2 regions of the Hamadaea sp. NPDC051192 genome follow, and region 1 is predicted to be linked to the other one. Evidence: riboswitches for the same ligand, from Rfam matches in the RefSeq annotation. Region 1 holds a riboswitch; the other holds the start of a gene.
What was found. A riboswitch is a leader RNA that binds a small molecule or an ion and turns the genes downstream of it on or off. The one in region 1 is predicted to bind S-adenosylmethionine.
Positions count from the first base shown of each region.

Region 1 (15,588 bases):
CGGCCTCCGGCCGCAGGGACGGGAAGAGTTGGTGCGCGCCGCGCTGGGTGAGGTGGCGGTGCAGCGGCATGCCACGGCCGGACGCGCCCTGAAGCCCGGCGGCGAACGCGTCGTAGAGCGCGACCCCGGCGCCGTAGTAGACCCGATTCCAGGCGCGCTTCCACGCTGCGTCACCCGGGAGGGGGACCAAGAACGGCACCGGCCGGACGAGATGCGGCGCGAGCCGGGTGGCGAGCAGCCCGCGTTCCCGCAACGCCTCATGGACGAGGTGGAACTCCAGTTGCTCCAGATAGCGCAGCCCGCCGTGGACGAGCTTGCTCGACCGTGACGACGTGCCGCTGGCCAAGTCGTTCGCCTCGATCAAGGCGACGGACAAGCCACGGGAGGCGGCATCGAGCGCGGCCCCTGCGCCGGTCACGCCGCCCCCGATGACCAGCACGTCGAACTCTTCCTCGGCGAGCCGGCGCAGATCGGTGACGCGGCGTGCGGGCGACAGGGTGCCGGCGGTGTTCCGGGAGACCTGACGGTCGCGCACACCTGCACGATACTGTGCGATCATGGCCGATCAGCCGCCTTCCGCGCAGTGGCATACGCCACCTGGCCCGCCGGCCCCGCCCGCTCCGGCGACGACGTCGAGCACCGGTGCGATCGTCGCGGCCGCATTCGTGGGCGTCGGTCTCGTCGCGCTCGCCCTGTTCTGGCAGGCCGCGGGCTGGTTGGCCGATCAGGTCTTCCTCCAGCTCGACGTGCCGCAGCCGTGGTGGATCTGGGTCGTCGTGGCCCTCGTGCTCGGCCTCCTCGCCGGGGTGCCGTCGCTACTGCTCGCTCTGATTCCTCGGTCGCCCGCAGTCCGCGAGACCGGCCGCGCCTGGCTGATCGCGACCGGAGTCGCCGTGCTCGGCGGAATCCTGCGGGTGGTGCCCGATCCGCAGAACGAGGCGTACTTGTTCGTGCTGGCGGTCGCGCTGGGGGTCGCGGCCTTCTTCCTGCGTCGCCGGCCCCGCACCGCCAGCAGCGTCGGGCTCGCCGTCGTCGCCGGACTCGTCGCGCTGATGCCGTGGCTGGTCCTGGGCTCCCTCGGCGGCGCCTTGGAGACCCTTCTCGCGGTGCTCGCGGCCGCGTCCGCGGGCTGGCTCGCCTCGTCCACCTTGGACGGCCGCTTCTGGACGGCGTTCGGCGCTAGCGCCGGATCCCCCGTTGGCGCTGGATCAGGGTTCCCGGTCGAATCTTTCCCCAAGATTCGACCGCAAACCGTGATCCAGCTGGAAAGCGGCGGCCGGGCTCGGCGGGTGGTCGTCGGCGGACTGGTGGCCGGCGTCGCGTTCGCGCTGCTCGCGGCCGGTCTGGGTGCGTCCGGCGCGCAGCTCGCGGCCATGTTCGTGCTGCCGCCGCTCGGCTTCGCCGCCGCCGCGCTCGCCTCTTCGCGTACCACGGGCTGGCTCGTCGGCATCGCCGCGCTCGGCCCGCTCGCCTTCGTCGACCCCGACGAGATCAGCCTCTTCCTGCTCGGCCGCGACATTCCCTTCTGGACCCTCGTCGCGACCGGCGTCTCCCTCGCGGTGGGGCTGGTGCTCGCGCTGGTCTACGGCCTCGCGGTCCGCAAAAACCCGCACAAGGCCGTCGCCTGGTCACTCGCCGCGCTGGTCGTCCTCGCATCGATCAGCTTGTACGCCGTGAGCGGTCAACCGGGTCTGCACGGTGAGCGGCTGTTCGTGGTGATGAAGGAGCAGGCGTCGCTGGCCGGGCTCCCGACGACGACCGGGCCCGGCAGCGGGCGGGACGCCCGGGTGGCCGCCGTCTACCAGCGGCTGGTGCAGCAGGCCGACCGTACGCAGGCCGACCTGCGTAAGCAGCTCGACCGCTGGCACCTGTCTTACCAGCCGTACTACCTGGTCAACGGCATCCAGGTGGACGGCGGCCCGCTCGTACGCCAGTGGCTGTCCGCGCGCGACGACGTGGATCGCGTACTACTCGATCCGGTGCTGCGCCCGTTGCCGTCGGAGATCGAGACCCACCACGGGCCGTTGACCTCGCCCGGCACGGACCACTGGAACATCGACATGGTCGGCGCGCCGACCGCGTGGGCGCAGGGGGTCACCGGCTCCGGCATCGTCGTCGGCTCCTCGGACTCCGGCGCGGACGGTACGCATCCCGCGCTGGCCGCGAACTTCCGCGGCGGCCCCGACTCCTGGTACGACCCGTGGAACGGGACGACCCAGCCGACCGACCACAACGGCCACGGTACGCACACGCTCGCGACCGCGGTCGGCCACGAAGGCGTGGGCGTCGCACCTGGCGCGCAGTGGATCGGCTGCGTCAACCTCGCCCGGAACATGGGCAGCCCGTCCTACTACCTGGATTGCCTCCAGTTCATGCTGGCGCCGTTCCCCACCGGTGGGAACCCGTTCACCGACGGGCACCCGGACCGGGCCCCGAACATCCTCACCAACTCGTGGGGCTGCCCCGAAGTCGAGGGCTGCGACCCGGCCTCGCTGCGGCCCGCGATCGACGCGCTGGCCGCCGCTGGAATCGCGGTCGTCGTCGCGGCCGGCAACAGTGGACCGCGCTGCGGCAGCATCACCGACCCGCCCGCCACGTACGCCTCAGCGATCACCGTCGCCGCGGTGAACAGCAACGGTGCCGTCACCGACTTCTCCAGCCGGGGTTCGTCCGACACGCCGGGCAAGCCCGACATCGCCGCGCCCGGCGAACAGGTGCTCTCGGCGATGCCAGGCGGCACCTACGAGAAGGCGGACGGCACCTCGATGGCCACCCCGCACGTCGCGGGCGTGATCGCCCTGCTGTGGTCGAAGGAGCCCGCGCTGATCGGCGACCTCACCGCCACCCGCCAACGCCTCACCACCTCAGCCCGCCCCGCCACCACCCCCACCTCCTCGGACTCCTCCGCCTGCGCCCGCTCCGCCTATACCGTCGGTGCCGGCATCGCCCACGTCCCACCCACCCCTTCCCGTTGATCATGGAGTTAACTGTGGTGTCGCCGGTGTGTCACAGCCGGAAACTCCATGATCAACGCCTCGCATCCGGCGGAAGTCGGGTGGCGCCGCAGGAGCGGGCGGAGGAGGTCAGGTCAGTTGGGTGAAGTGTTTCGGGGCGGGTGGGGGTGGCTTCGAACTCGCCTTGCCGACCGCTCGGCGTACGTCTCGTTCGGCTTCCCGCGACTCCATCCCGCCCGCGCGGAGGAGGTCGGTCGCCATCGACCGCACCTGGGCCACGATGACGCTCCCGGAGAACCCCAACCCGCTCAGGTACGCGTCCGACGCGTTGCGTACCGATCGGACGGCGGCTTCCCGGCTGGCGTCGGGCGGCAGCTCTTCGGCGTACTCGCGGTGCACCCAGCGGATGGTGTCGGCGAGTGAGCGGAGCGAGGAGACGAGGGCGGTCGGGACTGGTTCTTCGTCGCGGATGACCGAGACGCTTCGGCGGATCAGGACCCGGGAGTTCCGCAGGCAGCGCGCGATGTGGTCCTGCCCGTCGACGTACTGGGCCAGCGCGCCGCGTTTGCCCCAGCGGATCGGGGAGAGGGTGGCGATCTCGCTGGCCGCCGTGAGCGCCTCCTCGAACGCGGTGAGGTGCTTCTCCGCCTCGCGGAGATCGGTCAGCGCCTCCTCGGCCTTGCTCCGGTCCCGGTGTTCCAGCGCCTCCGCGGTCAGGCGTACGCCGTCGGCCAGGTCGTCGAGCAGCGGCCCGGCGGCCCGGGAGACCACGGTCAGCGGGTTCTGGGGCAGGACCAGGGCCATCACCGCCAGGCCCACGCTGCCGCCCACGATCGCGTCGACGAAGCGGCTGAACAGGTACTCGTCGTTGGTCGGGATGACCGCGACGACCAGGACGGCGCCGGCGGCGGACTGCATCACGAGCGACGGCCCACCTCCGGCGAAGATCGCGACCAGGATCGCGAGCACGACGACCAGCGATATCTGCCAGGCGCCTCGGCCGATCACGAGGATCAGCGCCTCACCGAGGAGGATGCCGAAGGCGTTGCCGAGGACGATCTCGACCGCCCGGCGCATCCGCTGCCCGATCGAGACCGCGAGCGTCGCCACGGCGGAGATCGGCGCGAAGTACGGCTGCGGATGGTGCATCAGGTTGTACGCGATGAACCAGGCGAAGCCGGCCGCGACGGCGGCCTGCACAGCGATGCCGAGGCTGCCCCGCGCGCGCTGGATTCGGCGCTGCAGGGTGGCCTTGAACGCGACCTCCACGTCCGAACGCTACCTGTGACCAGCCCTTCGGCAGGCCGGAATCGCATTGATCATGGGGTTGGCGGCCCCGACACACCGTCGAGACCACGGTTAACCCCATGATCAACGAAGAAGGTCAGGCAGCGCAGGCGGAGGGTGGGGTGGGGATGGCGGGCGGGGCGGTGGCGACGACGGCTGCGAGCGCGGTCAGGAACGCGTCCACGTCCGCCTCGGTGGTGCCGAGGCCGATCGACGCACGCAGCGCGGTCGCCGGGGCGTACGCCCAACCGGCGCGCTGGGCGGCCTCGCCGAGCAGACGGCGGGCCAGCGGATGCGCGCAGAACAGCCCATCGCGTACGCCGATGTCCCGGCGGGCCAGCCCGGCGGCGATCTCGGCGGACTCCCGGCCGGCGACGGCGAACGAGACGATCCCGACGCGGGGCGCGTCCTCGGCGAAGACACGCAGCTCGGCGACCCCGTCGAGGGCGGCCAGCCCGGTACGCAGTCGCCGCAGCAGGGCCTGCTCGCGGTCGGCCAGCGCCACCCGGTCGGCGGCTTCGAGTGCGTCGCACACGGCCGCGAGCGCGACCGCGCCGAGCAGGTTCGGCGTACCCGCCTCGTGCCGGGCCGGGCCGGTCGCCCAGTGGACGTCGTGGGTGGCGTCGCCGACCTTGGCGCTCGCACCCCCGCCCGCGAGGTACGGCGTCGCCGCGTCCAGCCAGTCCGACCTGCCGACCAGGACGCCCGCCCCGAACGGCGCGTACAGCTTGTGGCCGGACAGGGCCAGATAATCCGCGCCGAGGGTGGCGAGGTCGACCGGGTGGTGCGGGGCGAGCTGGGCGGCGTCGACCGCCACGCGAGCGCCGTGCCGCCGCGCGACCAGGGACAGCTCCCGGATCGGCCACAACTCCCCGGTCACGTTCGTCGCGGCGGTGACGCTGACGAGCAGCGGCGTCGTCGGCTCGCCCAGGACCGTGCCACGCCGCAGCTCGCGGAGGGCCGAGTCCAGCGACCGGACCGCCTCGCCGGGCGACGCCGGCACCGGCAGGCGTACGCACTCCTTCCAGGGCAGCAGGTTCGCGTGGTGCTCGCCGGCGAAGGTCACGACGAGGGTCTCGGCCGGAATGACGTGCGCGAGCAGGTTCAGCGCGTCCGTCGTGTTGCGAGTGAAGATGACGTAGTCGTCCGCGCGCGCCCCGACGAAGTCACCCACCGTCTGGCGAGCGCGCTCATAGGCCAGGGTGCAGCGCTGGGACAAGGCTCCCGCGCCCCGGTGCACACTCGCGTACCAGGGCAGAATCTCGTTCACCGCGTCGCTCGCCGCCCGCGCGCACGGCGCGGTCGCGGCATAGTCCAGATTGATCTGACCTGGTACGCCGAGAACAGCGGGCTCGGCGACGGGGACGAGGTCGGTGACCTGACAGGGAGCCTCGAGTACAGCGGTCATGGCAGTGCCCTCCCGGGGGTCCAGGGACCCCGGGTGCTCGACCAGGGAACGGGGTCCGCGCTTGCCTCGCGCGCTCATCGAGCGAGGCCCGGTCATCACCCGGGGCACCCCACCGCAGATAGGAGGGTTGCCGGACGGCTAGCCGGGGCTGTACACCGTCACTCGTGACCTGATCCACACCCTAGCGTGGGTAAGCTGCGTTGCATGTCCGAGTTCCCGCCGAGTGGGATACCCCACAGCGAACCGACACCCGCCCCGGCCCAGCCCGTGGGATGGCCCGCACCGGGTGGTCTGCCGCCCGCGCCGCTGCGCCCGAGCGGGTGGCAACGCTGGAAGCGACCGGTGACCCTCGGCGGCGTCATCGTCTTCTTCGCGGCCGCCTCGATCGCGATGCTCGTCTTCCTCGGCTTCAACATGGGCGTCCAGGCCCTGCTGGTCGGGTTGGCGGCGGCCATCGTGCCGGTGCCGATCCTGGTCTTCTGCTTCCTCTGGCTCGACCGCTACGAGCCGGAGCCGACCTGGGCGCTGGTGGTCTGCTTCGCGTGGGGCGCGGTGATCGCGACCGGCATCGCGTTGATCGTGAACACCTGGAGCTCCAAGATCTTCGAGCAGAACGGGATCTCCGACGGCATCGTGGCGGTGGTCGTCGCGCCGTTCATCGAGGAGCTGAGCAAGGCGGCCGCCCCGTTGCTGCTGCTCTTGCTGCGCCGTAAGGAGATCTCCGGGATCACCGACGGCATCGTCTACTGCGGACTGTCTGCGACCGGCTTCGCGATGACGGAGAACATCCTCTACCTCGGCGGCCACGCGTACGCCGCGGGCAGCGAGGAGTACGGCGTCAACACCGGGCTGCAGATGCTCTTCGCGACCTTCCTGGTCCGGGTGCTCTTCTCGGCGTTCGCCCATCCGCTGTTCACCTCGATGACCGGCGTCGGGATCGGCATCGCCGCGCGTACGGCGAGCCCGGTCGTGCGCTGGCTGGCGCCGGTCGCCGGTCTCCTCGTCGCCATGATGCTGCACGGCACGTGGAACCTGATCCCCACGATCGCCGCCGCCACCGGGCAGACCATCCTCGTCCTCTACGGCTACTTCGCCCTGGAGATGCCGATCTTCCTGGCCATGGTGGCGTTCGCCCTCTGGCTGCGCTCGCACGAGGGCCGGATCACCGTACGCGCGCTGCCGGCGTACGTGCGAGCCGGCTGGTTCAGCCCGCCCGAGGTCGCCGCGCTAGCCTCGCTCAGCCGCCGGCACGCCGCCCGGACGTGGGCCAAACGGGTCGCGGGCGACCCCGGCCGCAAGGCGATGACCGCGTTCCAGTTCGCCGCCACCCGGCTGGCCCTGGTCCGCGACGGCATCGAGCGCGGCTTGAACCGTACGCCCGAACAGCAGGCCAAGGCGCGGGACGAGGAGCGGTCGCTCCTCGAACAGATCACGGCGGCCCGCGAGGTGTACGTCGGGCGCGACCCGCAGACGCCACCCGCCCGGTGGACGGGTACGGCGTACGAGTTGAGCTTCCCGGACGGCGAGACGCGAACCGTGTCGCCGCCCCCGGAGCCGGTGGTGCCGATCCCCGTGCTCATGCCCCCGCCGCCGGCGCCCACCTGGGGCTATCCCGGCTGGCGGAGGTGAGTCAGGCGGTGGCCGTGCTCGCGGCCTCCCGCTGAGCCGACTCCTCGCGGAGCTTGGCCTCGATCTGCTTGCGCCGGCCGATCATCGCCCGGATGCCGGTGTTGAACATGGCGACCAGCGGCACCGCGATGAGCGCGCCGATGATCCCGGCGATGGCCAGGCCGCCGGCGATCGCCGCGATGACGGCGAGCGGGTGGATGGCGACCGCCTTGCCCATGATCAGCGGCTGGAGGACGTGCCCCTCCAACTGCTGTACGCCGATCACGACGGCCAGCACGATGAGCGCCGTGACCCAGCCATTGGTCACCCCGGCGACCAGAACCGCGACCGCGCCGGACACGGTGGCGCCGATGATCGGGATGAAGGCGAACAGGAAGACCAGGGCAGCTAGCGGGAGCGCGAGCGGCACCTTCAGGATCCAGAGGCCGACGCCGATGCCGATGGCGTCGATGAAGGCGACCAGGACGGTGGCGCGCACATAGGAGACCAGCGTGTGCCACGCGGCGCGGCCAGAGTAGTCGATCGCCTCGCGGGTCGCCGGCGGCAGTACGCCGACGAAGAAGCGCCAGATGATGTTGCCGTCCCGCAGGAAGAAGAAGAGCGAGAAGAGCACCAGGAACAGGCCGGTCAGCACGTCGGCGGTGGTGGACGCGGTCGCGAGCGCGCTGCTGGTGAGCTTGTCGCGGTTCTCCGTGACCCACTTCTGAATCTGGTCGCCGAACGCCGTGAGCTGCTCGTTGGTCAACCCGAGCGGGCCGGACTTGAGCCACTCCCGGATGCCCTCGACGCCCTTGGCCGCGTTGTCGGCGACCTGCGGGACGTTGTCGACGAACTGCGTGATGACGATGGTGAGCACACCGGCGACCGCCCCGATGCCGAGCAGCACCACGATCGCCGTGGCGAGGGAACGGGGCAGGAACCGGGAGAGCACCCCGACGAACGAGCCCAGGAGCGCGCTGAGCAACAACGCGATCACCAGCGGGATGATCACGTGCGAGAGGGTGTTCACCAGCTTCAGCGCGAAGTAGACGATGATGCCGAGGATCAGCACGCGCCAGCCCCAGGCGGCGGCGACGCGCAGGCCGACGGGCACCTCCACGTCGTCACGGCTGGAGGTGCTGCTGTGCACTACTTCTGGGGTCTTCGGTGAGGGGTCGGCCACGGGATCCTCCTCGGCCTGCTCGTCGTGCTGGGCGCGGCGGGCGCGCACGCCGGCGCGCCCAGCCTGGTAGGCCCTCTTGATGTTGGCCCGGGCCTGCTCGAACCGCCCCAACGCACACCTCCTGCCACCTGTCTGAGCACGTTGGCCGGTCTTACCGTATCCGGCGGGGGCACCCCGGGCATCCGGGTATACACCCATCTCGCCTTCAGGGGCCTCCGACGCGATGCCGTCGGGCACCGGTCCGGATCCGGCGTCGGGTAGCGTGCCTGACCGTGACCGCAGCAAGTCAGCCCGACTCCGGCCTCCCCATTCGCCTCCTGCTGGACCGGGTTCTGGTCCGTCTCGAAACCGGTGACGGCGAGCGGCTCTCGGCCGCCGGCATCGTGATCCCCGCTACCGCGTCGGTCGCGCACCGGCTCGCCTGGGCGACCGCCGTCGCGGTCGGCCCCAACGTCCGCTCGATCGTGACCGGCGACCGCGTCCTGTTCGACCCGGACGACCGCTCCGAGGTCGAGCTCCACGGCCGGGACTACATCCTGCTCCGGGAGCGCGACGTCCACGCCGTGGCGGCGACCCGGATCGAGGAGAACGGCACCGGCCTCTACCTCTGACGCCCGCCCTTCCCCGGTTATGCTACTACTCCTGTAGCATTGAAGCATGCTGTACGCCATGCCCGCGCTGGACGCCGACGACCGCCGAGTCCTCGGCGAACTCGACGCGATGCGCGCCGACCTCCAGCTGCACCTCCGGGAGAAGCCCCGGTGGGAGGGCCAGCTGCGCCGAAGCCTGTTCGCCGCGGCCATCCAGGGCTCCAACACGATCGAGCGAATCACGATCAGTGACTCCGACGCTCGGGCGCTGGTCGAGCATGCGCCGATGTCGGCCGACGCGAGCGAGCAGACCCAGCAGGCGGTCATCGGCTACCGGGACGCGATGAGCTACGTGCAGCAGGTTCCGACGCTCCCGTTCTTCGCGTACTCCGAGACGCTGCTGTCGACGCTGCACTTCATGATCACGAAGTACCAGCCCGCGAAGTGGCCGGGGCGGTATCGGGCCGGCGGCATCTACGTCACCAGCGCGGACCCGCTGGAGCCCGCGTACACCGGGCCGGACGCCGATCGCGTGCCCGGGCTCATGGACGAGCTGGTCGGCTGGCTGCGCGAGGGCGACCTGGGCGCGCCGGCCTATGCGCGCGCCGCCATGGCCCACTTGAACCTGGTCTGCGTCCACCCTTGGCGAGACGGCAACGGCCGCATGGCGCGAGCGCTGCACACCCTGGTGCTCACGCGGGCGGGCGAACTCGCCGCCGAGTTCTCGTCGATCGAGGAGTGGCTCGGCGAACAGGTCCACACCGTCCAGTACTACGAAGCACTGCGTACGACGCAGGACGGCACCTTCCAGCCGGAGCGCGACGCCCACACCTGGCTGCGCTTCGTCTTGAGCGCGCACCACCGGCAGGCGCAGCGCGTCCAGCGGCGCTACCAGTGGACGGTGAAGGTCTGGGAGGACATGGCGCAGCTCGCCGGCCAGCACGGACTGCCCGAGCGCGTGGTCTCCGCGCTGTACGCCGCGGCCGTCGGCGAGCTTCGGCGTACGACCTATCAGCAGGACGAGGACCTCAGCCGTGACCAGGCCATCCGCGACATTCAGGCGTTGAGCCGGATCGGCCTGCTGCGCTCACGCGGGAACGCGACGACTCGGGTCTACCTTGTGGACGGTCCGGCGGCGGAGGCGGTGGAGGCGGCGACCGCTGCGGTTCGCGCTCCCGGCCGCGACCCCTACCTCCAGCGGTAGCCGGCTAGTCGGCGCCCAGGCGCTTGAGCGCGGCGAGGGCGACGTCCCGCTTGGTCGTGTACCAGAACGGCGGCAGGCTCTTACGCAGGAAGGCGCCGTAGCCCCGGGCCGTCTCCAGCCGGGAGTCCAGCACCGCCACCACGCCCTTGTCCGAGGTGGACCGGATGAGCCGGCCGACACCCTGCGCCAGGCGTACGGCGGCGATCGGGACGCTGACCGAGGCGAAGCCGGAGCCGCCCACGTCGTCCACCGCCGCGCTCCGGGCCGCCGCGAGCGGCTCGTCCGGGCGCGGGAACGGCAGCCGGTCGATCACGACGAGCTGGCAGGCGTCGCCGGGCACGTCCACGCCCTGCCAGAGCGACATCACGCCGAACAGGCAGCTGGCCTTGTCGGCCCGGAACTTGCGGACCAGCAGCGGCAGCGCCTCGTCGCCCTGCAGGAACACGGTGTGGTCCGTCTTCATGCGGACCAGTTCGGCGGCCTGCTGGGCGGCTCGCCGGGAGCTGAACAGCCCGAGCGTACGCCCGCCGAGCGCCTCGATCAGGGCGAGCAACTCCTCGGCGGCCGCGTCGGGCAGACCGGACGCGGCCGGTCGGGGCAGGTGGGCCGCGACGTAGAGGATGCCCTGCTTGGCGTAGTCGAACGGGGAGCCCACGTCGAGCGAGGTCCAGGGCAGCTCGTTGTGCTCGGCCGGGGGCTTCTCCTTCTTGGGCGGCAGCGTGCCGACCGGCGCCTTGGCTGCGGCGTCGGGTGCGGGCGGCGTCTTCGCGATCAGCCCCAGCGACCGGGCGACCGGCTCGAACGTGCCGCCCAGGGTCAGCGTGGCGGAGGTGGCCACGACCGTGCGCTCCTCGTAGAGCTTCTCGGCCAGCAGGCCCGCCACCGACAGCGGCGCGACGACCAGCGCCCGGCGTGGCTCGTGCTCGACCCAGGCCACGTCGTAGTCGGCCGCCGCGAGCAGTCGCTGCGCCGTGGCGTTCAACTCGGTCAGCGTCGCCTTCGCCTGCTGTTTGCGGACGGGGTCGGGGTCGTCGGCCTTGACCTCGCCGATCTGCCGCAACGCCCGGCTGGTCGCGCCGTCGATCAGCGTGCAGGCCTCGTGCAGCACGTTGGGCAGGCCACTCTGCAGTCGGCCGGCCGGGGTCTCGACCAGTCCCAGCGTCAGCGCGTCGGCTGCTTCCTGCAGCGAGGCGTGATCCTCAGGCTCGATGTAGGAGCGCGAGGCGCGGGCGGTCCGGTCGACCGCCTCGGCGGTCATCTCCGCCTGGGTCGCGCTGGAGACCCGGTCGGCCAGTTCGTGCGCCTCGTCGATGATCAGCAGCTTGTGCGGCGGGACGATCTGCCGCCCGGCCATCATGTCGACGGCCAGCAGCGAGTGGTTGGTGACGACCAGGTCGGCCTCGCGGGCGCGGGCGCGGGACGCCTCGGCGAAGCACTCCTGCCCGTAGGGACAGCGGCTGGCCCCGACGCACTCGCGGGCCGGCATGCTGACCTGCCGCCAGATGACGTCGTCGACGCCCGGATCCAGCTCGTCCCGGTCGCCGGTGTCGGTCTTCGCCGCCCAGTCGCGCAGCCGGTCGAACTGTTTGCCGAGCCGCCCGGCCTCACCGATCCAGACCGTCTTCGTCTTCGCCGGGCCGGTCTCTGCCACCGTGGCGTCGAACAGGCCGGCCTGAGGCTCCTCCTCCGCGTCGCCGGCGTGCTCCAGCTTCGCGACGCACAGGTAGTGATGGCGGCCCTTGAGGACGGCGAAGGTGGGCTCCCGGCCCAGCAGCGGCCGGACCGCCTCAGCCAGCCGGGGCAGATCGTGGTCGACCAGCTGAGACTGCAAGGCCAGGGTGGCCGTGGAGATGACGACCGGACCGTCCACAGTCAACGCGGGGGACAGGTAGCCCAGCGACTTTCCGGTGCCGGTGCCGGCCTGCACGAGCAGGTGCTCCCCGGACCGCAGGGACTCGGCGATCGCCGAGGTCATCGCCTCCTGGCCGGGACGGGCTGATCCGCCGGGGACCGCGCCGACCGCGGCGGCCAGGATCTCTTCTGCGGTGGCAGCCTTCCGTCGGGTCACGTCACGACCCTAGCGGTCCGGGCCGACAACTCCGCCCCCGCACGCGGGCGGTGGGCGTACCGGCCGCTCGATCGCCGATCGGCGTGGCGCGCTCGGGGTGACACCGTGTGACAGGATGGGGAGGCGATGGACGAGCAGCACCAGGCGCCGCTGCCGGACGATCGCCACCTTCCCGTGGCGGTCGCGCATATGGGCGACCGCGTCCGGGTGGAGATCACCAAGTTCGACGGCACACCCCACCGGGGCTATCCCGCCGTCCTGCTCGGCTCCGACGACTACGGCCGGTGGCTCGGCGTACTGCCGGGGACGGTGTCCGACAGCGGCATCCGGCACGAGCGGCCCTGGGTCCTGCTGGTCCCGGAGGACGCCTGGTGGACGGCGATGTTCAATCCGCCGCCGCAGGGCAGCGAGATCTACTGCGACATCACCACCCCCGCGGAGTGGATCGCCGACCGCGTCCTGCTCGCCGACCTCGATCTCGACGTCAAGCGACGCCGGGAGTCCGGTGCGGTTCTCCTCGTGGACACCGACGAGTTCGACGAGCATCGGCAGCGGTTCGCGTACCCGGCCGGGCTGGTCGAGCAGGCCTGGGCGGCCGCACGGTATCTCGAGCGGGCGCTCGCCGACGGCAGCGAGCCGTTCGCCTCGGTGTACCGGCAATGGCTGGACAAGGTCGTCGCCTGGGCACCGGTGGACTTAGCGGCCGACCCACACGACCAGGCATAACTTCGCAAAACCCGGCACGCTGGTGACGAATGCGTGATGATCTGGACATGACACGCCGGTTGAGCGAACTGCTGCGGGTCCCGCCGGGTGCTGTGGACCTCCGCGCGATCGACCCGCGCGGTACGCCGGGCCTGCCCAAGGCGGCGGGCAAGGACCCCAAGACGTGGGCGCGGGCGCAGCTGCCCATCCTCGGCGCGGAGCTGTTCGCCTGGCAGGAGAAGCTGTTCGCGCAGGCGAAGAGCGGGGCATCCCGGCAGCGACTGCTGCTCCTGCTGCAGGCGATGGACTGCGGCGGCAAGGACGGGACGATCAAGAAGGTCGTCGGGGAGTTCAACCCGCAGGGCGTACACATCGTCGCGTTCGGCAAGCCGACCGAGGAGGAGCTGGCCCACGACTTCCTCTGGCGGATCGAGCGCGGGCTGCCCGGTGCGGGCATGATCGGCGTCTTCAACCGGTCGCACTACGAAGACGTCCTGGTGGTGCGGGTGCACAACCTGGTGCCGCCGCGCACCTGGCGAGCCCGGTACGCCAAGATCAACCGCTTCGAACGGAAGCTCGTCGCGGACGGCTGCGCTGTGGTGAAGGTCATGCTGCACATCTCCCCGGCGGAGCAGAAGCAGCGGTTGCTGGACCGGCTCGACGACCCCACGAAGTACTGGAAGTACGACTCCGGCGACATCGACGAGCGCGCGCTGTGGCCGGCGTATCAGGAGGCCTATGCCGATGCGCTGGGCAGATGCGACAGCGACGACGCACCCTGGTACGTGGTCCCCGCCGACCGCAAGTGGTACCGCGACTGGGCTGTGGCGAATCTCCTGCTGGAGAAACTGCGTGAGCTGAGTCCCGCGTACCCGCCGGCCGATTTCGACCCAGATGTCGAACGTGGCCGATTGGTTACGCAGCCTGAGGTGAACAGTGGGTGAACACCACATGAATCAAAGGTGGCATCGGGTGACCTGCCGTTGACGAAGACGTGAAGCACCCTAGTATTCGGCCCGAAACCCGATCATCGCGGTTGCCGTTCCGCCGCCGGATAGTCCATCTACGACAGATGAGGTTGTGCCGTGAAGTTCTCCCTTCGCCCGCAGGACGCGGCCTTCTATGACTTCTTCAGCCGAGCCGCGCAGAACCTGATGCACGGGACCGAGATGCTCATGGAGCTGGCCCTGCCGGGCGCCGACGTGCAGTCGGTCAGTGAGCGCCTCGGCGACCTGGAGCACGACAGCGACCAGATCACCCACGAGCTGTACAACAAGATCAACTCGACCTTCATCACCCCGTTCGACCGCTCGGACATCTACAACCTGGGCTCGGGCCTGGACGACGTGATGGACCACCTCGAGGCGGCCGGCAACCTGGTCTACCTCTACGGCCTGACCAAGCTCCCGGCACTGCCGCGGGAGATGCACGAGCTGGTCGACGTGCTCGACCAGCAGGCCAAGATCACGGCCAACGCCATGCCGCAGCTCAAGGGCATGAAGAACCTCCAGGAGTACTGGGTCGAGATCAACCGGCTCGAGAACGAGGGCGACCGGGCGTACCGGATGCTGCTGGTCCGGCTGTTCTCCGGCGAGTACGACGCCCTGACCGTGCTCAAGATGAAGGAGGTCGCCGACGAGCTGGAGAAGGCGTGCGACGCCTTCGAGCACGTCGCGAACACCATCGAGACCATCGCGGTCAAGGAGTCGTAAGGCGTTGGACGTCATGTTCTGGTCGGTCATCGCGGTGATCGCCGCCGCGATGATCTTCGACTACACCAACGGCTTCCACGACGCCGCGAACGCCATCGCCACCAGCGTCTCGACCCGGGCGTTGACGCCCCGCGTCGCGCTGCTGATCGCCGCGATCGGCAACTTCATCGGTACGCATTTCGGCAAGAAGGTCGCCGAGACCGTCGGCAAGGGCCTGGTGACCCTGCCGGCCGGCAAGGCCAGTCTGGGCATCGTGCTCGCCGGGGTCATCGGCGCCATCGGCTGGAACCTTCTGACCTGGTACTTCGGCATCCCGTCCTCCTCCACCCACGCGCTGTTCGGCGGCCTCGTCGGGGCCACCCTGGCGGGCATCTGGTTCGGCATCGACGCCAAGGTGCTGTGGAGCGGGCTGGTCGAGAAGGTCGTCATCCCGATGGTGCTGTCCCCGGTGGTCGGCTTCATCCTCGGTGCGATCGTCATGGTCGCCGTGATGTGGATCTTCCGGCGCGGCCACCCGGGCAAGCTCAACCGGGGCTTCCGGTGGGCGCAGACCGCCTCCGCCGCCGCGATGTCGGTCGGGCACGGCATGCAGGACGCCGCCAAGACCATGGGCATCATCGTCCTCGCCCTGTACGTCGGGGGCTACCAGGACAGCCCGACGGACATCCCCGGCTGGGTCTATTACACGTCGGCGACCGTGCTGGCGCTCGGCACGTACGCCGGTGGCTGGCGGGTCATCCGCACGCTCGGCCGGAAGATCATCGACCTCGGCCCGGCCGAAGGGTTCGCGGCGGAGACCGTCGCCAGCAGCGTGCTCTACTACAACGCCCTGGTGCTGGGCGCGCCGATCTCCACCACGCACACGATCA
Region 1 covers NZ_JBFBAZ010000043.1:7,795-23,382, forward strand. The annotation lists gene AB0M47_RS19735 (glycerol-3-phosphate dehydrogenase/oxidase) at 1-559, opposite strand, end outside; gene AB0M47_RS19740 (S8 family serine peptidase) at 558-2,975, shown strand; gene AB0M47_RS19745 (FUSC family protein) at 3,084-4,223, opposite strand; gene AB0M47_RS19750 (aminotransferase class V-fold PLP-dependent enzyme) at 4,339-5,649, opposite strand; SAM riboswitch class IV at 5,702-5,819, opposite strand; gene AB0M47_RS19755 (PrsW family intramembrane metalloprotease) at 5,854-7,278, shown strand; gene AB0M47_RS19760 (AI-2E family transporter) at 7,280-8,551, opposite strand; gene AB0M47_RS19765 (co-chaperone GroES) at 8,713-9,051, shown strand; gene AB0M47_RS19770 (Fic family protein) at 9,098-10,234, shown strand; gene AB0M47_RS19775 (ATP-dependent DNA helicase) at 10,239-12,209, opposite strand; gene AB0M47_RS19780 (DUF402 domain-containing protein) at 12,492-13,028, shown strand; gene AB0M47_RS19785 (PPK2 family polyphosphate kinase) at 13,076-13,951, shown strand; gene AB0M47_RS19790 (DUF47 family protein) at 14,093-14,719, shown strand; gene AB0M47_RS19795 (inorganic phosphate transporter) at 14,733-15,588, shown strand, end outside.

Region 2 (15,588 bases), on a different contig from region 1:
GGCCGCGACGGGATCCCCGGCGGCCGCTTGCGAGGCGACCTCGCGGGCCGACGCCGTCACACCGACGCGTTCGGAGTACCGCCGTCCGACCGCCGAGGCGGAGGCGATGGCTTCGAGGCAGCCCCGCTGGCCGCAGCCGCAGACCGGGCCGCCCGGCCGGACGATGATGTGCCCGATCTCGCCCGCGCCCCAGTGGCCGCCCGCCAGCACCTTGCCGCCGACGATGTGCGCCGCTGCGATCCCGGTGCCGATGGGGATGAAGAGCACCTGGTCGTAACCGGCGCCGGCGCCCAGCGTCGCCTCCGCCAGTCCACCCGTACGCACGTCGTGCCCGACGCGTACGGGCAGTCCGACGCGGGCGGTCGCGAGGTCGCGCAGCGGCACGTTCCGCATGCCGCCGGTGTTCGCGGCGTACCGGATGACGCCCTCGGCCTCGTCGACGACGCCGGGGATGCAGATGCCGACCGCCACCGGGACGAGGTCGTCGGCGACCGCCTTGGCGGCCAGCCCTTCGACGATGCTCAAGATCGTCTCGACGACCGCCTCCGCGCCGCGCTCGGCGCCGGTCGTGTGCCGTTCCGAGTGCACGACCTGGTGGTCGGGGGTGACCAGGGCGCATTTGATGCCGGTGCCGCCGACGTCGACGGCGATGACGACCTGCGCTTCGGCGTCGGCCCGGCCGATCGGCTCCGGCATCCCGCTGTAGTTCTCGCTCACGGTTCCAGGATCACCGATCGGGTGAGGTTCCGGGGAGTGTCGGGGTCCAGTCCCTTGTGCCGGGCGAGCGCGACGGCGAAGCGCTGAGCCAGGATCAGGTCGGCCATCGGGTCGCGGCCGGCGGCGTTCACGAAGGTCGCGCCGGTCCGGGCGACGTCGGCGTCCAGGCCGGCCGGCACCTCGCCGAACGCCCAGACAGCCCGGCCGGGGGTGGAGATCGAGATCGGGCCGTGCCGGAAGTCCATCGCCGGGTACGCCTCGGTCCAGAACGCGGCGGCCTCCCGGCACTTCAGGGCGGCCTCCTGCGCCAGGCCGACGGTCCAGCCGCGGCCGACGAAGGTCACCTGCTCGGTGGCGGCCGGGTCGAGCGGCAGCTCGGCGGTCACGGTCTGCTCGGCGTCGGCGATCGCACCGCTGAGGTCTTCGCCGAGATGAGCGCGGAACAGCGCGAGAGCGCTGGTCGCGAACCGCGTCTGCACCACCGACTTCTCATCCGCCCAGGGGAGCAGGACGGTCTCGTCGGCGGCCGTCACCGCCGGCGAGTCCGGGTCGCCGATGATCGCCGTGGTGGGGATCGAGGTGGCGGCGATGAGGTCGAGCACCTCGGTCGTCGTCCCGGAGCGGGTGATCGCCACGATCCGGTCGTACGGGCGGTTCAGCGGGAACTCCGAACCGGCGAAGGCGTCGGTCTCGCCGAGTCCGGCTGCCTCCCGGAGGCCGGCGTACGCCATCGCCATGAACCAGGAGGTGCCGCAGCCGACGACGGCCACCCGTTCGCCCGGACGGGGCAGCGCGCCGGCCGCCTCGTCGGCCAGCTCGATCGCCCGTCGCCAGGACGTCGGCTGACTGGCGATCTCCTCATCGACGTACGCCATGAACCCACCTTTGCTCAAATCAGCTCGTTACAGCGATGTTTCGAGCGACATTGTGCGCGAGGCGGCCAACCACCCGCAAGCCGCACCGGACTTCGCGCAGGTCCACGCTTTGCATCCGGGGTTATCGAGCATTAGTGTGCACGAAACTACTCACCAAACGCGCAGGAGGCGACCGGTGGACCGCTATGCGCGGTGGAACTCCCTGCTGGAGCTGCTGACCGACACCGGCCGGGTCACGGTCGAGGAGGCGGCCGAGCGCCTCGACGTCTCCCAGGCGACCATCCGGCGCGACTTCGACCAGCTCGCCCAGCAGCAGATGATCACGCGTACGCGGGGCGGCGCGGTGGCCAACGGCGTCTCGTACGACCTGCCGCTGCGCTACAAGACGGCCAAGCACTCCGAGGAGAAGCAGCGCATCGGCGCGGCCGCCGCCGCGCTGGTCAGCCCGGGGATGGTCGTCGGCCTCAACGGCGGCACCACCACCACCGAAGTGGCCCGGGCGCTGGCCGTACGCCCCGATCTGGCGTCGGGCGCGGACGACGCGCAGCTGACCGTCGTCACCAACGCGCTGAACATCGCCAACGAACTGCTCGTCCGGTCCCGGATGAAGATCGTGGTCACCGGCGGTGTCGTCCGCCCGCAGTCGTTCGAGCTGGTCGGCCCGCTCGGCGGCGGCATCCTGCGCGAGGTCACCCTCGACGTCGCCCTGCTCGGGGTGGACGCGCTCGACGTCACGCTCGGCGCGGCCGCCCACCACGAGGGCGAGGCCGCGATGAACTCCCTGATGGTGGCGCGGGCCAAACGGGTCGTCATCATCGCCGACTCCTCGAAGCTCGGCGGGCACGCGTTCGCCCGGATCTGCTCGGTCGACCGGATCGAAACGCTGGTCACCGACTCCAGCGCCAACCCCGACCTGATCGAGGGCTTCCGGCACGCCGGCCTCACCGTCATCGTCGCCTGACCTGCCGGTTCTGCGGGGAAACGCCGGGTGGGTGACGAGGGTCAGCGGTAGCTCGGAATGCGCTGTACTGTCCCCGCATGGCTCCCGTACTCGAGATTCACGGGCTTCACAAGACCTACCGTGGGCTGTTCGGCGGATCGCGTACCGCCCTGGACGGCTTCGACATGGTGGTCGAGGCCGGTGAGGTGCACGGCTTCCTCGGCCCCAACGGTTCCGGGAAGACGACGACGCTGCGTACCCTGCTCGGCCTGATCAAGGCCAACGGCGGCGAGATGCGCGTCCTCGGCCGCCCGGTGCCCGACCACCTGCCCGCCGTGATCGGCGAGGTCGGAGCCATCGTCGAGAGCCCGCAGTTCTTCGGGCACTTCTCCGCGCGCGACACGCTCAGCCTGCTCGCCGACGCCGGGAACGTGCCGCAGACCAGAGTGGACGAAGTCCTGGAACTCGTCGGGCTGCGTGACCGTGCCAAGGACAAGGTCAAGGCGTACTCGTTGGGCATGAAGCAGCGGCTCGCGGTGGCGTCCGCGCTGCTCAAGCAGCCGCGCCTGCTCATCCTCGACGAGCCGGCCAACGGCCTCGACCCCGGCGGCATCCGCGAGATGCGCGACCTCATGCGTGGGCTCGCCGCGGGCGGCATGACCGTGGTCCTGTCCAGTCACATCCTCAACGAGGTCGAACAGATCTGCGACAGCGTCACCATCATCTCGCGCGGCCGCCGCGTCACCGCCGGCTCCGTGGCGCAGGTCCTGGCCGCGCATTCCACCGGTCAGGTGTTGGTACGCCTGGAGTCGCCGGCTGATCTCGCGACGGCTGGCGCGGCGTTGACCGAGGCCGGTGGACGGGTCACGGCCCACCCCGATCATCTGCTGGTCGCCGGGATCGCCAAGCCCGCCGAGATCACCCGTACGCTCGCCGCCCGGGACCTGTTCGTCAGTGAGCTGTCCCCGGTGGTGGCCGACCTGGAGAGCGTCTTCCTCCAGCTCACCGGCACCGCCCCGGTCACCGGTCAGCACCGGCAGGTGGACCAGTCCGTCGTCGCTCCCGTCTCTGAGGTGACCGCATGAGTCTCGTCCGCGCCGAGCGCCGCCGCCTGCACAAGCGGCGCGTCACCCAGGTCATGCTCGTGGTCGGCCTGCTCATCCTCGGCCTGATCGCGACGGGTACCTGGTTCTCCAACCAGAAGGTGAGCGACGCGACCCGGGCGAGCGCGGCAGCCCAGGCGCAGCACGACTTCGAGCAGAACGAAAAGGACTGGAACGACCGCTTCAAGCAGATGTGCGAGGAGGACGTCAAGGCCGGTCGAGCGCCTGAAGGCGCCTGCCAGGGTCCGCGTCCCGAGGACTTCCGGGCCGAGTACTACATGCCGAGCACGTTCGACTTCAAGTCGTCGTTCCGCGAGATGATCATGGTCTGGGCGATGATCCTCGCCTTCGTCGCGCTCGTCATCGGAGCCTCCTCGATCGGCGCCGAGTGGAGCAGCGGCAGCATGATGAACCTGCTGACCTGGCAGCCCCGCCGCGTACGCGTCCTCGGCACGAAGCTGGGTGTGCTGGTCGCCTCGCTGATCGGGTGGGCGATCGTCGTCGGAGCACTGTGGACGGCGGCGATGTGGGTCACCGCGGTCTATCGCGGCACCACGGCCGGGATGACGTCGGGCACCTGGCAGTCCTTCGGCCTCACCGGACTGCGCGGGCTTGGGGTCGTGGCGGCCGGGGCGATCTTCGGCTTCGTGCTGGCCTCGCTCGGGCGGCGTACGGCGGTCGCGATGGGCGTGCTGATCGCCCTGATCGTCGTCACCCAGTTCGGGCTCACGATTCTGCTGTTCATGGCGAAGGTCCGCTACCCGGAACTGTTCTTCGTGGGCAACTACCTCCAGGCCTGGATGGACGGCTCGGTCACGCTCTACGACCAGAACAGCTGCGTCTACGACACCGGAATCTGCCAGCCGGCGACCCTGGTGCTCACCTGGCAGAAGGCGGGCTCCATCTTCGGGGCCGGGCTGGTTGCCTTGGTGGGCTTGGCCATGTGGCAAATCCGCACCCGCGACGTCGCTTGATTTCCCCGTTAGACTGGGCGAACGTGCTCAGGACAACGGCGGAGGTCGATAGATGGCAGAACTGGACGTTGACCAGCAGTCTGCCCTGATCCCCACCCAACGTGAAGAGTCGTCACCAACTGTCGAGGAGTCCGACGACTTCCTCGACTCAGACCTGCCCGCACGTCCGATCCCGACGCAGCGCGTCACGCTGTCCGAACGGGATCAGGCGATGCTGGCCTTCGAACGGCAGTGGTGGAAGCACGCCGGGGCCAAGGAACAGGCCATCCGGGAGACCTTCGAGGTCAGCGCGACCCGCTACTACCAGCAGCTCAACAAGCTCCTGGACGATCCGCAGGCGTTGGCGTACGACGCGGTGCTGGTCAACCGGCTGCGGCGGCTGCGCATGAGCCGCGCGCGCAGCCGGGCCTGAACCGGCTCGCCTCACCCGGCGGCGCGTTGGTAGCGATCGGCCACCTTGCGCAGCTCCTCGACGAGCTCGGGGGAGTCCACCACGGTGAAGTCGTGGCCGATCGCGCCGAGCCAGACCGCCATCATCTCCACGTTGTCCGCGCCGAGCGTGATCGCGCTGCGCTCGTCGTCGACCGCCTCGACCGGGCCCAGCATGGCGGGCAGCCGCTCGGCGACCACCTCGGCCGAGGCGTGGACGATGATCCGGGCGGTGAACCGCCACGTCGCCGAGCCGACGCCGCGTGACACGTACGCCGCCAGATCCTCGGCCGGCAGCGGCCGGGGAGCGAAGCGTGGACCGGTCGGGATCTTCGGCTCCATCCGATCCACCCGGAAGGTACGCCAGTCCTGCCGCTCGACGTCCCAGGCGACCAGGTACCAGCGGCGACCCCAGGTCACGAGGCGATAGGGCTCGACGTCGCGGCGGCTGACCGAGGTGTCGTGCGACCGGTAGTCGAAGCGCAGGCGTTCGTGGTCGCGGGCGGCGTTCGCGATCGCGGTCAGCACGGCCGCGTCGACCCGGGGACCGGGCTGGTCCGGCCCGACCGCCACGGTGTAGCTCTGCAACGTGTTGACGCGACGGCGCAACCGGCTCGGCAGCACCTGTTCCAGCTTGGCCAGCGCCCGGAGCGCGGTCTCCTCGATCCCGGCGACCGAACCGGTGGCCGCCGTACGCAGCCCGACCGCCACGGCCACCGCGTCCTCGTCGTCGAGGAGCAACGGCGGCAGGTTGGCGCCTGCCCCGAGCCGGTAGCCGCCGATCGCGCCCCGGGTGGCGTTTACGGGATAGCCGAGGGAGCGCAGCCGGTCGACGTCGTTGCGGACGGTCCGGGTGCTCACCTCGAGGCGGTCGGCCAGCTCGGTGCCGCTCCATTCGCGCGGGGTCTGGAGGAGGGAGAGCAGACGAAGCAGGCGGGCGGAGGTCTCCAACATGTCCGTCATTCTGCCGGAGTATTAGGAACGGGGTGTTCCTATTGGCTTGGCAGAGTCAGCGACATGAGAAATCACAAGTGGCTCGGCCTCTTCGCCATCCTCGCCGCGACGATCATGAACCTGCTCGACTCGACGGTGGTCACGGTGGCGGCCCCGGCCATCCGGGCCGACCTCGGCGGCTCGTACGCCAGCCTGCAGTGGATCGCCGCGTCCTACACCTTGGCGTTGGCGGTCGGGCTGCTCACCGGCGGGCGGCTCGGCGACATGTTCGGCCGCCGCCGGATGCTCATGATCGGCGTGGTCGGCTTCGTCGTCGCCTCGCTGGCCTGCGCAGCCGCCTGGTCGCCCGAGGCGTTGATCGGCGCGCGCGTACTGCAGGGGCTGTTCGGCGCGGTCATGATCCCGCAGGGCTTCGGGCTCATCCGGGACCTCTTCCCGCCGCAGGAGATCGGCAAGGCGTTCGGCGCGTTCGGCCCGATCATCGGCCTGTCCACGATCCTCGGCCCGATCGTGGCCGGCCTGCTCGTCGACGCCGACCTGTTCGGCACCGGATGGCGCGCGGTCTTCGCCGTCAACCTCCCGATCGGGCTCTTCGCGCTGCTGGCCGGGGCGAAAGCACTTCCCGTCGGCGTCAGCCCCGCTGCGCGTACCCTTCGCTTGGACATGGGTGGCGCGGTGCTGGCCGGGGCCGGAATGCTGATGCTGGTCTACCCGCTGGTGCAGGGCCGCGAGCTGGGCTGGCCCGCGTGGCTCTTCGCCCTGCTGGCCGCGTCGGTGGCCGTGCTCGGAGTGTTCGTCGTGAGCCAGGTACGCCGGAAGCGGACCGGCCGCACGCCGCTCGTCGAACTGAGCGTCTTCAGCAAGCGGTCCTACTCGACCGGTGTCCTCTTCGTGATCGTCTTCTTCGGCGCGGTCGTCGGGCTGTCCCTCGCGATCGGCCTGTTCCTGCAGCTCGGACTGGGCTACAGCCCGGTCAAGGCCAGCCTGACCATGGCGACCTGGGCGGTCGGCGCGTTCGTCGGCACCGGGTTCGCCGCCGGGACGATGGCCAAGCTCGGCCGGCACGTCCTGCACCTCGGGCTGGCGCTCATCGCGGCCGGACTGACCTGGGTGTACGCCGTCTTCGCGCGGGCCGGTGTGGGTGTCGACGGCGGCGATCTGGCGTTGCCGCTGCTCGTCTACGGGGTCGGCATGGGCATGATCTTCGTGCCGCTGTTCGACATCATCATGGCCGGCGTCGCCGATCACGAGGTCGGCTCGGCCTCCGGGATGCTGGAGTCGCTTCAGCAGCTGGGCGCGTCGCTGGGCGTGGCCGTGCTGGGCACCGTCTTCTTCGGCACGATCGGTACGCGCTTCGACCCGGCGACCTTCGTGGCCGCGTCGAAGACGGTCACTCTGATCACCCTCGGGCTGATCGGGCTGGCCTTCGTCCTCGGCTTCTTCCTGCCGCGTCGCGCCCGCGCACACGCTCCCGCCGCTCCCGTTCCCGCTGCCGACCTCGTCGCTGCTGGAGGTGTCGCCGCCTGAGTTAGGCGGCAGATCAGGGATATGCATGCTTCCGAGGCCCAAGATCGCATGCATATCCCTGATCTGCCGGGAACCGCCATCGAAGCGACGCGGCGGGGCATCGGGGGGAACCCCGATGCCGGTGTGCCGACCCACCCTTACGGTTGGCCTCATGCGCAGCATCTCCCGGCGCCTTGTCGGCGTCGTAGCCGCGATCGGCCTAGCCGTCGCGGCGGTCGCGATCGCGGCCCAACCCGCTCAGGCGGCGTACCAGACGGTGGAGACGATGGTGCCGGGCGCGCAGGGCGACGATCCCGCCGTCCTCGACACCACGCTGTATCTCCCCAGCGACGGCAAGAGCAAGCATCCCGCGGTGCTGCTGGCGCACGGCTTCGGCGGAACGAAGCTGTCGGTCGCCCAGGACGCCAAGGATCTCGCCGATCGCGGGTACGCGGTCCTCACCTATTCCGCGCGCGGGTTCGGGCGCAGCACCGGGCACATCCACCTGGACGCCCCGCAGTACGAGATCAAGGACGCCCAGCTGCTGCTGGACTGGCTGGCCGCGCGGACGGACATCGAACTCGACGGCACGGGAGATCCCAAGGTCGGCGTGGTCGGCGGCTCCTACGGCGGTGGCCTCGCCCTCCTGCTCGCGGCGTACGACCAGCGGGTGGACGCGATCGTGCCGATGATCACCTGGAACGACCTGAGCACTGCGCTCGTGCCGAACGGCGTGTTCAAGCAGGCCTGGGCGGGCGTCTTCTTCGCCGGCGGCGCTTCCGCCATGGGCGCGCCGGCCAAGGGCGCCGGGGCGGGCGATCCCGCTTGTGGACGGTGGGCGGCCGACGTGTGCGCGGCGTACCTCAAGCTCGCGACGACCGGTGTGCTCGACGATCAGACCAAGGCGCTGCTGGGCGAGCGCAGCCCGGCCGGGGTGCTCAACCGGATCAAGGCGCCGACCCTGCTGGTCCAGGGCGAGGCGGACACGCTCTTCCCGTTGTCCGAAGCGGACGCGAACGCGCACGGCATCACCAACGCTCCCGTACGCGTGGCCTGGTTCACCGGCGGTCACGACGGCGGCGACGGCGCGCAGTCCGATCAGGACCGGGTCAAGTTCCTGATGCTGCAATGGCTCGACCATTACGTACGCGGCGACGGCGACGCCCCGTCGACGAGTTTCACCTACTCCCGGGTCACCGGGCTCGACGCCGTCGAACGGGGACGGCTCGCCACCGGCTACTCCGTGGACGCGTACCCGGGGATGGGGGGCGACGCGACGACCACGGTCGAGCTGAGCGGCCGGGCCCAGGAGATCGCCAGCCCGCCGAACGGCTCGCCCGCGGCGGTGTCCTCGCTGCCCGGCACGGGCGCGGCCGCGTCGCTGCTCAGCAGCCTCGCCACCGACCTGCCCGGCCAGCACGCCCGGTTCGACACCGAGCCGATCAGCGGCGGGCTGACCGTCGTCGGCTCGCCCAAGGTCCGGATCAAGGTGGCCTCGCCGACCGGCGAGGCGACGATCTTCGTCAAGCTCTACGACGTCGCTCCGGACGGCACGGCCACGTTGGACAACGGGCTGCTCACGCCGCTCAAGCTCACCGGACTGCCGGCGTCGCTCGACACGGCCCAGCCGGTCGAGGTCACGCTGCCCGGCATCGTGCATCGCGTCGAGGACGGCAACCGGCTGCGGCTCGTCATCGCGACCGCGGACCAGGCGTACCTCGGGCCGGTCGACCCCGTCACCTACTCGGTGGATCTGGCCGCCGCCCAGCTCACGCTGCCGACCGTGAACGGCACGCCGATCCAGACCTCCGAGGCGCTCTGGGTCTGGGTCCTCGCCGGCCTGGTCGCGGCGCTGCTCATCGGGGTGCTCGCAGCCGTGGTCATCGCGCGGATCCGCGGTCGTCGCAAAGAACAGAAGATCACCGAGGAGTACGCCGAGACGCCGCTATCGGTCAAGGGACTGCGGAAGACGTACGGGAAGTTCGTGGCGGTCGACGAGATCAGCTTCACCGTCGAACGGGGTCAGGTCGTCGGTCTCCTCGGCCCGAACGGCGCCGGGAAGACGACCAGCCTCCGCGTGCTCATGGGGCTCACCCAGGCGACCGCCGGCGACGTGTTGATCTTCGGGCACAAGCTGGCCCCGGGCGCGCCGGTGCTCTCAAGGATCGGGGCGCTCGTCGAAGGGCCGGGCTTCCTGCCCCACCTCACCGGTGAGCAGAACCTGCGCGCGTACTGGCGGGCGACCGGACGGCCCTGGGAGGACGCGCAGTTCACCGAGGCGCTGGCGATCGCCGGGCTCGGAGACGCCATCCACCGGCGGGTGAAGACGTACTCGCACGGCATGAAACAGCGGCTGGCCGTCGCTCAAGCCATGCTGGGCCTGCCCGAACTGCTCGTGCTGGACGAGCCGACCGACGGCCTCGACCCGCCCCAGATCGCCGAGATGCGCCGCGTCCTCCAGCGGTACGCGGTCGACGGCCGGGCCGTGCTGGTCTCCAGCCACCTGCTGGCCGAAGTCGAGCAGACCTGCACGCACGCCGTCGTCGTTCACAAGGGCCGGGTCGTGGCCTCGGGCCGGGTGGACGAGATCGTCGGCGACACCCCGACCACGCTGTTCGAGGTGAACGACCTCGATCTGGCGCAGAAGGTGCTCGACCGGGTGGACGGCGTCGCCGGGTACGCCGTCGACGGCGACCGCACGCTCGTCGCCGATCTGGGCGGGGTGCCCCGCAGCGAAGCGGTCGCCGCCCTGGTCCGGGCCGGGGTCGGCGTCGACCGGGTGACCCCGCGACGGCGGCTCGAAGACGCGTTCCTCGCCCTGGTCGGCGACTCGACGGCAGGAAGTGGAGACCGATGAGCACCCTCACCGTTCAGGGCGCGGCCGAGGGCTACCGCGCGCACCGCACGCTGACCGTCGCCTCGGAATGGCGTCGGCAATGGCGCCGCCGGCGTACGCAGTTGGCGCTGGGCTTCATGGTCCTGCTCCCGCTGATCCTGCTGGTCGCCTTCCAACTCGGCTCGTCCGACGACGACGAGTCCGGCGGCCGGGGCCAGTTCTCCGCCCTCGTCGACGTCGCGACCGCGGGCGGGCTCAACTTCGCGCTGTTCACGCTCTTCGTCAGCTCCAGCTTCCTGCTGGTCGTCGTGGTCGCCCTGTTCTGCGGCGACACCGTCGCCAGCGAGGCGAGCTGGGGGAGCCTGCGCTATCTGCTGGCGATCCCGGTTCCCCGGGCGCGGCTGCTGGGCGTGAAGCTGACCGTCGCCCTCGGCTACTGCGCGGTGGCCATGCTGACCCTGCTCGGCACCGCGCTCGCCGTCGGCACCCTGCGCTACGGCTGGCACCCGCTGCGCTCCGGCCTCGCGGCCGACATCCCCGCCGGCGAAGGCCTCGTCCGGCTGCTCGCCGTCACCGGCTACCTGGGGCTCTCCCTGCTGGTCGTGGCCGGGCTGGCGTTCCTGCTCTCGACGCTCACCGACGCCCCGCTCGGCGCGGTCGGCGGTGCGGTGCTGCTCTACATCGTGTCCAGCATCCTGAACCAGATCACGGCGCTCGGCGTCATCCGGAACCTGCTGCCGACCCACTACAGCCAGGCGTACCTGGGCCTGCTGACGACGCCGGTGCAGGTGGACGACGTCGTCAAGGGCGCGATCTCGGCGGTGGCGTACGCCGCGATCTTCTGGATCGCCGCCTGGGTCCGCTTCCTCCGGAAGGACGTCACCTCGTAACCGGGCCGCTCACCTTAATCGGGCCGCTCAGCGCAGCGGGAAGACCTCGCCGCGCGGGGTGAAGGGCAACCGGGCGCCGGTCGGCATCAGGTACGCGTGCGAACGGCGTACGCGGAGGACGTCGCACTGGCCGTCGGTGATGATCAGGATCGGGCCGTCGTCGGGGAAGTCGGCGGCCCGTTCCAGCAGCCGGATGGCGGGCTGCAACTCGGTGCCGCCCCGGCCGCGGACGCGTACGCGGCCCGCGATCTCCTCGACCGGCAGGTAACCCGCGTCGTAGGCGGCGGCGTCGCAGAAGACCACGCGGGCCGCCGGGACGTCGCGAGCGAGCGCGAACGAGGCGATGGCACCGAGCGCCTTGCCCATCAGGGTGGCCGGCATCGAACCCGAGGTGTCGAGGACGACGCCGAAGGTGCGCTTGCGTTCGGTCTGCTCGGGCCGGTGCCAGCCAGGTCGCGGGATGTCCGGGGTGGACGCCTGGCGGCGGGACGGGCGGGCGTACGAGCGGGTGCGCTCCATGGGCGTGAAGTAGTGATCGAACCACTGGGCCAGGCGCACGTCCCATGGCGGAGCTGGAGCGTCGAGGACGCGGATCTCCGCGACCAGACCGGCGGGCAGCCAACCCCGGCCGTTCTGCTCGTGGTACTCCAGCCCAGAGGTGAGCGCCCGGCGATAGAAGTCGTCGAGGTCGGCGGCCCGAGTCGCCTCCCCGGCACCGGGAAGCGGCCGGTCGAGCATGTCGCCGAGACCGCTGCCCCGCAAGGTCGCCAGCTTCCGGTAGCGCCGCAGGTTCTTCGTGATCTCGTCGTAGACCTGCTCGCTGGACCAGCCCTTGAGCGCCGGGTCGTAGAGGCAGTCCGGTGGCAGCTCGCCCACGCCCATCTCGACCAGCCAGCCGTTGATCACGAAGTCGGTCGCGACGTTCCACAGGTACGCGTCACGGCTGCCGACCCGTTCGCCATGCCGCAGGGCCGCGTGCAGCATCTCGTGGGCGAGCACGAAGCGGCACTGCGCCTCGGGTAGCGTGACCAGCGGGTTGACGTAGATCTCGCCGGCCCCCGCGTCCACCGCGGCGATGGAGATGTTCCAGGCTCGGGTCAGCTCGACATCGCCGACGACGCGAAAGCCGGCCGCCAGTGCGCCGAGCAACGGATAGGCCGAGACGAACCAGCGACGGGCCTGCTCCCACGGGCTGTTCAGATCGATCGCCGCCGCCGGCCGATACGCCGAACCAGCCCCCTCGACGGCCGCCGTGGCCGCGCTCGCCAGCCCGACCGCGAACAACTCGGGCCAGGTCAGCGACGGGATGCCGACTGCCTGCCGCGGTGGTGTGTACGCCCTGAGCGGCCGGATGTCGCTGCTCTCGCCGCCCGTCCCCAGCACCCGGAAGCCCTCCGGTACGCCGTCGAAGCGCCACCGCTCGGCCAGCGCATGCTCGTCCGCGGCCGGCAGCGGAGTCGGGATGTCGATCGGCGGCGTGCCAAGCCGGAGCTGTGTCTGGAACCGAGCGACCACGAGACAGGCGGCGGTCTGTTCGGCCGGGGACGGCGTACGCCCGCTCGCGGTGTGCCCGAACCCGAGGTGCAGTGCGCAATGCGTCAGCACCCACAGCCACTCGTCCGGGGTCAGATCGGCGTACCGGTTGGCCACGATGTGCCCGTCGTCGCGTACGGCGGCGAAGCCTCGCGCTCGGGACAGCTCGGCGTCCTCGGCGTACTCGACGAGCACCGATCGGGGACGGCCGTGGTTCATTGCTTCGAAGACGGCCTGGCCCCGAAACAGCCGGACGCCCGCGAGGAACGACTCCTCCCGGGGGTCGACGCGGTCGGCCGCTCGCCGGCGAGCCATCAGGCGCGGGCCGCGACCAGGCGCGGCAGATCCCGGGCGACCTCGACGAGGAACCAGGCGGGCAGCACCGGCTTGCCCTCGTCGTCGGCCGCCACGACGAGCTGCGCACACTCCAGGGAGATCTCGGCCAGCTCGACCAGCAGCGCCTTGGCGCGCAGGGCGAACTCGCGTACCGCCTTGCTCGCGTGCTCCCGCCCGGCCGGAAGATCCTTGATCAGCCGGACCCGGAACGCCTCGGCGAAGAAGTACAGCAGGTCGCGATCGGTCGCGGCGCGCGGCCACGAGACGTCGCCGCGAACGATCGCGTCGAGGCCATAGCGGTTTCGCAGCGTCTTCACGTACGCGCCGAAGGCGGCGGCGTGCTGCTGGGTCAGCGTCCCGGCGGCGAGTAGCCGCAGCGTGTCCGCCGAGATCTCCTCGCCGTACGAGTGCAGCGCGTCGGACAGCATGTGCCAGGCGCGCGGGGTCGAGAACGGCTCCTCGGTCTTCGGTGGCTCGTTCCACAGATGATCCGGGCGCTGGGTCAGATAGTCGAGCACCCAGGCATGGATGCCGGCCGAGGCGGCCCAGCCGATCCAGTCCGACGCCGAAGCCCGCAGATGGATGTGGATAAGCCGGTTCACCAAGGCGGACGCCATCGGCCGGGCGAGTGCGTTGTCGGTCGCGCGGTTGCCCGCCCCGATCACGATCGAACCCGCCGGCAGTTCGTACGCGCCGATGCGGCGGTCGAGGATGAGCGAGTAGAACGCCTTCTGCACCTCGGGGCTGGACGCGTTCAGCTCGTCCAGGAACAGGCAGTACGGCTCGTCCCCGGCGATCGACTCCGGCGGGGCGAAGCGGCTCCGCCCGTCCCGCAGCTCCGGTACGCCGATGAGGTCCTCGGCGGCCAGCTGCGTACCGACCAGCGTGACGCACGGTAGCCCGAGCGACTCGGCGAACTGCCGGACCAGCGAGCTCTTCCCGATGCCGGGAGCGCCCCAGACGAAGACCGGGCGGACCACCGCGACGTGCAGGAGCACGTCCGGGAGGAGAGCCGGAGTCACCGTGTGGACCGAGTGCATGGTCATCGATGATGAGCGGACCGCGTACCGGGCGCAAAGCCATTTCGCCAAGAGGCTCCCCGCGAGGCTCCTCAAGAGGCTCCCCGAGAGGTGAGAGTCACATCTCACCTCTCGGAACCTGGTCGCAGCCGGGATCATGGTTCTGCTTAACTGGCTGCACAACCGAATACCTCATCCAGAGGAGCAGAGGGACACGGCCCGATGAAGCTCCGGCAACCCCTGGCCCGGCCTTGGTGCTGCGGCGGTAGGTGCCAACTCCGTCCGGATTGACCCGGGAAGATGAGAGGAAAGTTCTCATGACTGTGCTTGGCACGGCTTCGCCCGCCCGCAACCTCGTCTGTCGCGCTTGCGGCGCCACCTACCCCCTCGCGGCTCAGCACGCCTGTTTCGAGTGCTTCGGACCGCTCGAAGTCGCGTACGACAGCGAAGCTTTGAAGCAGGTGACCCGCGAGCAGATCGAGGCGGGCCCGAACAACATCTGGCGCTATGCCGGCCTGCTGCCCGCGGGTCAGGACGAGGCCGCGCGGGTGACCCTGAACCCCGGTCTCACGCCGCTCGTGCGCGCGGACCTGCTGGCCGCGGAGCTGGGCATCACCGGCGGCCTGTGGATCAAGGACGACTCCGCCAACCCGACCCACTCGTTCAAGGACCGCGTCGTGTCGGTCGCGCTCAGCGCGGCGAAGGCTTTGGGCTTCCAGCGGTACGCCTGCGCGTCGACCGGCAATCTCGCGAACTCGGTCGCCGCGCACGCCGCCCGGGCCGGTGTCCCGTCGGTGGTGTTCGTGCCGCACGACCTGGAGCCCGGCAAGATCGTCACGACGGCGGTCTACGGCGGCGACCTGGTCGCGATCGAGGGCTCCTACGACGACGTCAACCGGCTCTGCTCGGAGCTGGTCGAGACCGACGAGTTCGAGGACACCGCGTTCGTCAACGTCAACGTCCGGCCGTTCTACGCCGAGGGCTCGAAGACGCTGGGCTACGAGGTCGCCGAGCAGCTCGGCTGGCGGATCCCGGCACAGGTGGTCATCCCGATGGCCTCCGGCGAGCTGCTGACCAAGATCGACAAGGCGTTCGAGGAGCTGGTCGAGATCGGCCTGGTCGAGGCGCCCGCCGAGGGCTGGACGGTCTTCGGCGCGCAGTCGGCCGGGTGCAACCCGATCGCGCTGGCCCTGCACAATGACACCGACGAGATCCAGCCGCAGAAGCCGACCGGCATCGCGAAGTCCCTGAACATCGGCGACCCCGCCGCCGGCCCGTACGCCCTGGAGTCGGTGCGCCGCACGGGCGGCTGGATGGAGTACGCCGACGACGAGGAGATCCGCGCTGGCATCCAGCTGCTGGCCCGGACCACCGGCGTGTTCGCCGAAACGGCCGGCGGCGTGACCACGGCCTGCCTCGTCAAGCTCGTCAAGAGCGGTCGCCTCGACCCGGCCAAGGAGACCGTCGTGTTCAACA
Region 2 covers NZ_JBFBAZ010000085.1:18,881-34,468, forward strand. The annotation lists gene AB0M47_RS28515 (ROK family protein) at 1-696, opposite strand, end outside; gene AB0M47_RS28520 (sugar isomerase) at 714-1,592, opposite strand; gene AB0M47_RS28525 (DeoR/GlpR family DNA-binding transcription regulator) at 1,768-2,553, shown strand; gene AB0M47_RS28530 (ABC transporter ATP-binding protein) at 2,631-3,617, shown strand; gene AB0M47_RS28535 (ABC transporter permease subunit) at 3,614-4,609, shown strand; gene AB0M47_RS28540 (DUF3263 domain-containing protein) at 4,662-5,021, shown strand; gene AB0M47_RS28545 (YafY family protein) at 5,033-5,992, opposite strand; gene AB0M47_RS28550 (MFS transporter) at 6,056-7,519, shown strand; gene AB0M47_RS28555 (alpha/beta fold hydrolase) at 7,671-10,355, shown strand; gene AB0M47_RS28560 (ABC transporter permease subunit) at 10,352-11,224, shown strand; gene AB0M47_RS28565 (hypothetical protein) at 11,252-13,072, opposite strand; gene AB0M47_RS28570 (MoxR family ATPase) at 13,072-14,115, opposite strand; SAM riboswitch class I at 14,302-14,419, shown strand; gene thrC (threonine synthase) at 14,430-15,588, shown strand, end outside.
Region 2: it holds a riboswitch for S-adenosylmethionine, as region 1 does, so the genes downstream of both, thrC (threonine synthase) here and AB0M47_RS19750 (aminotransferase class V-fold PLP-dependent enzyme) in region 1, are expected to answer to the same signal.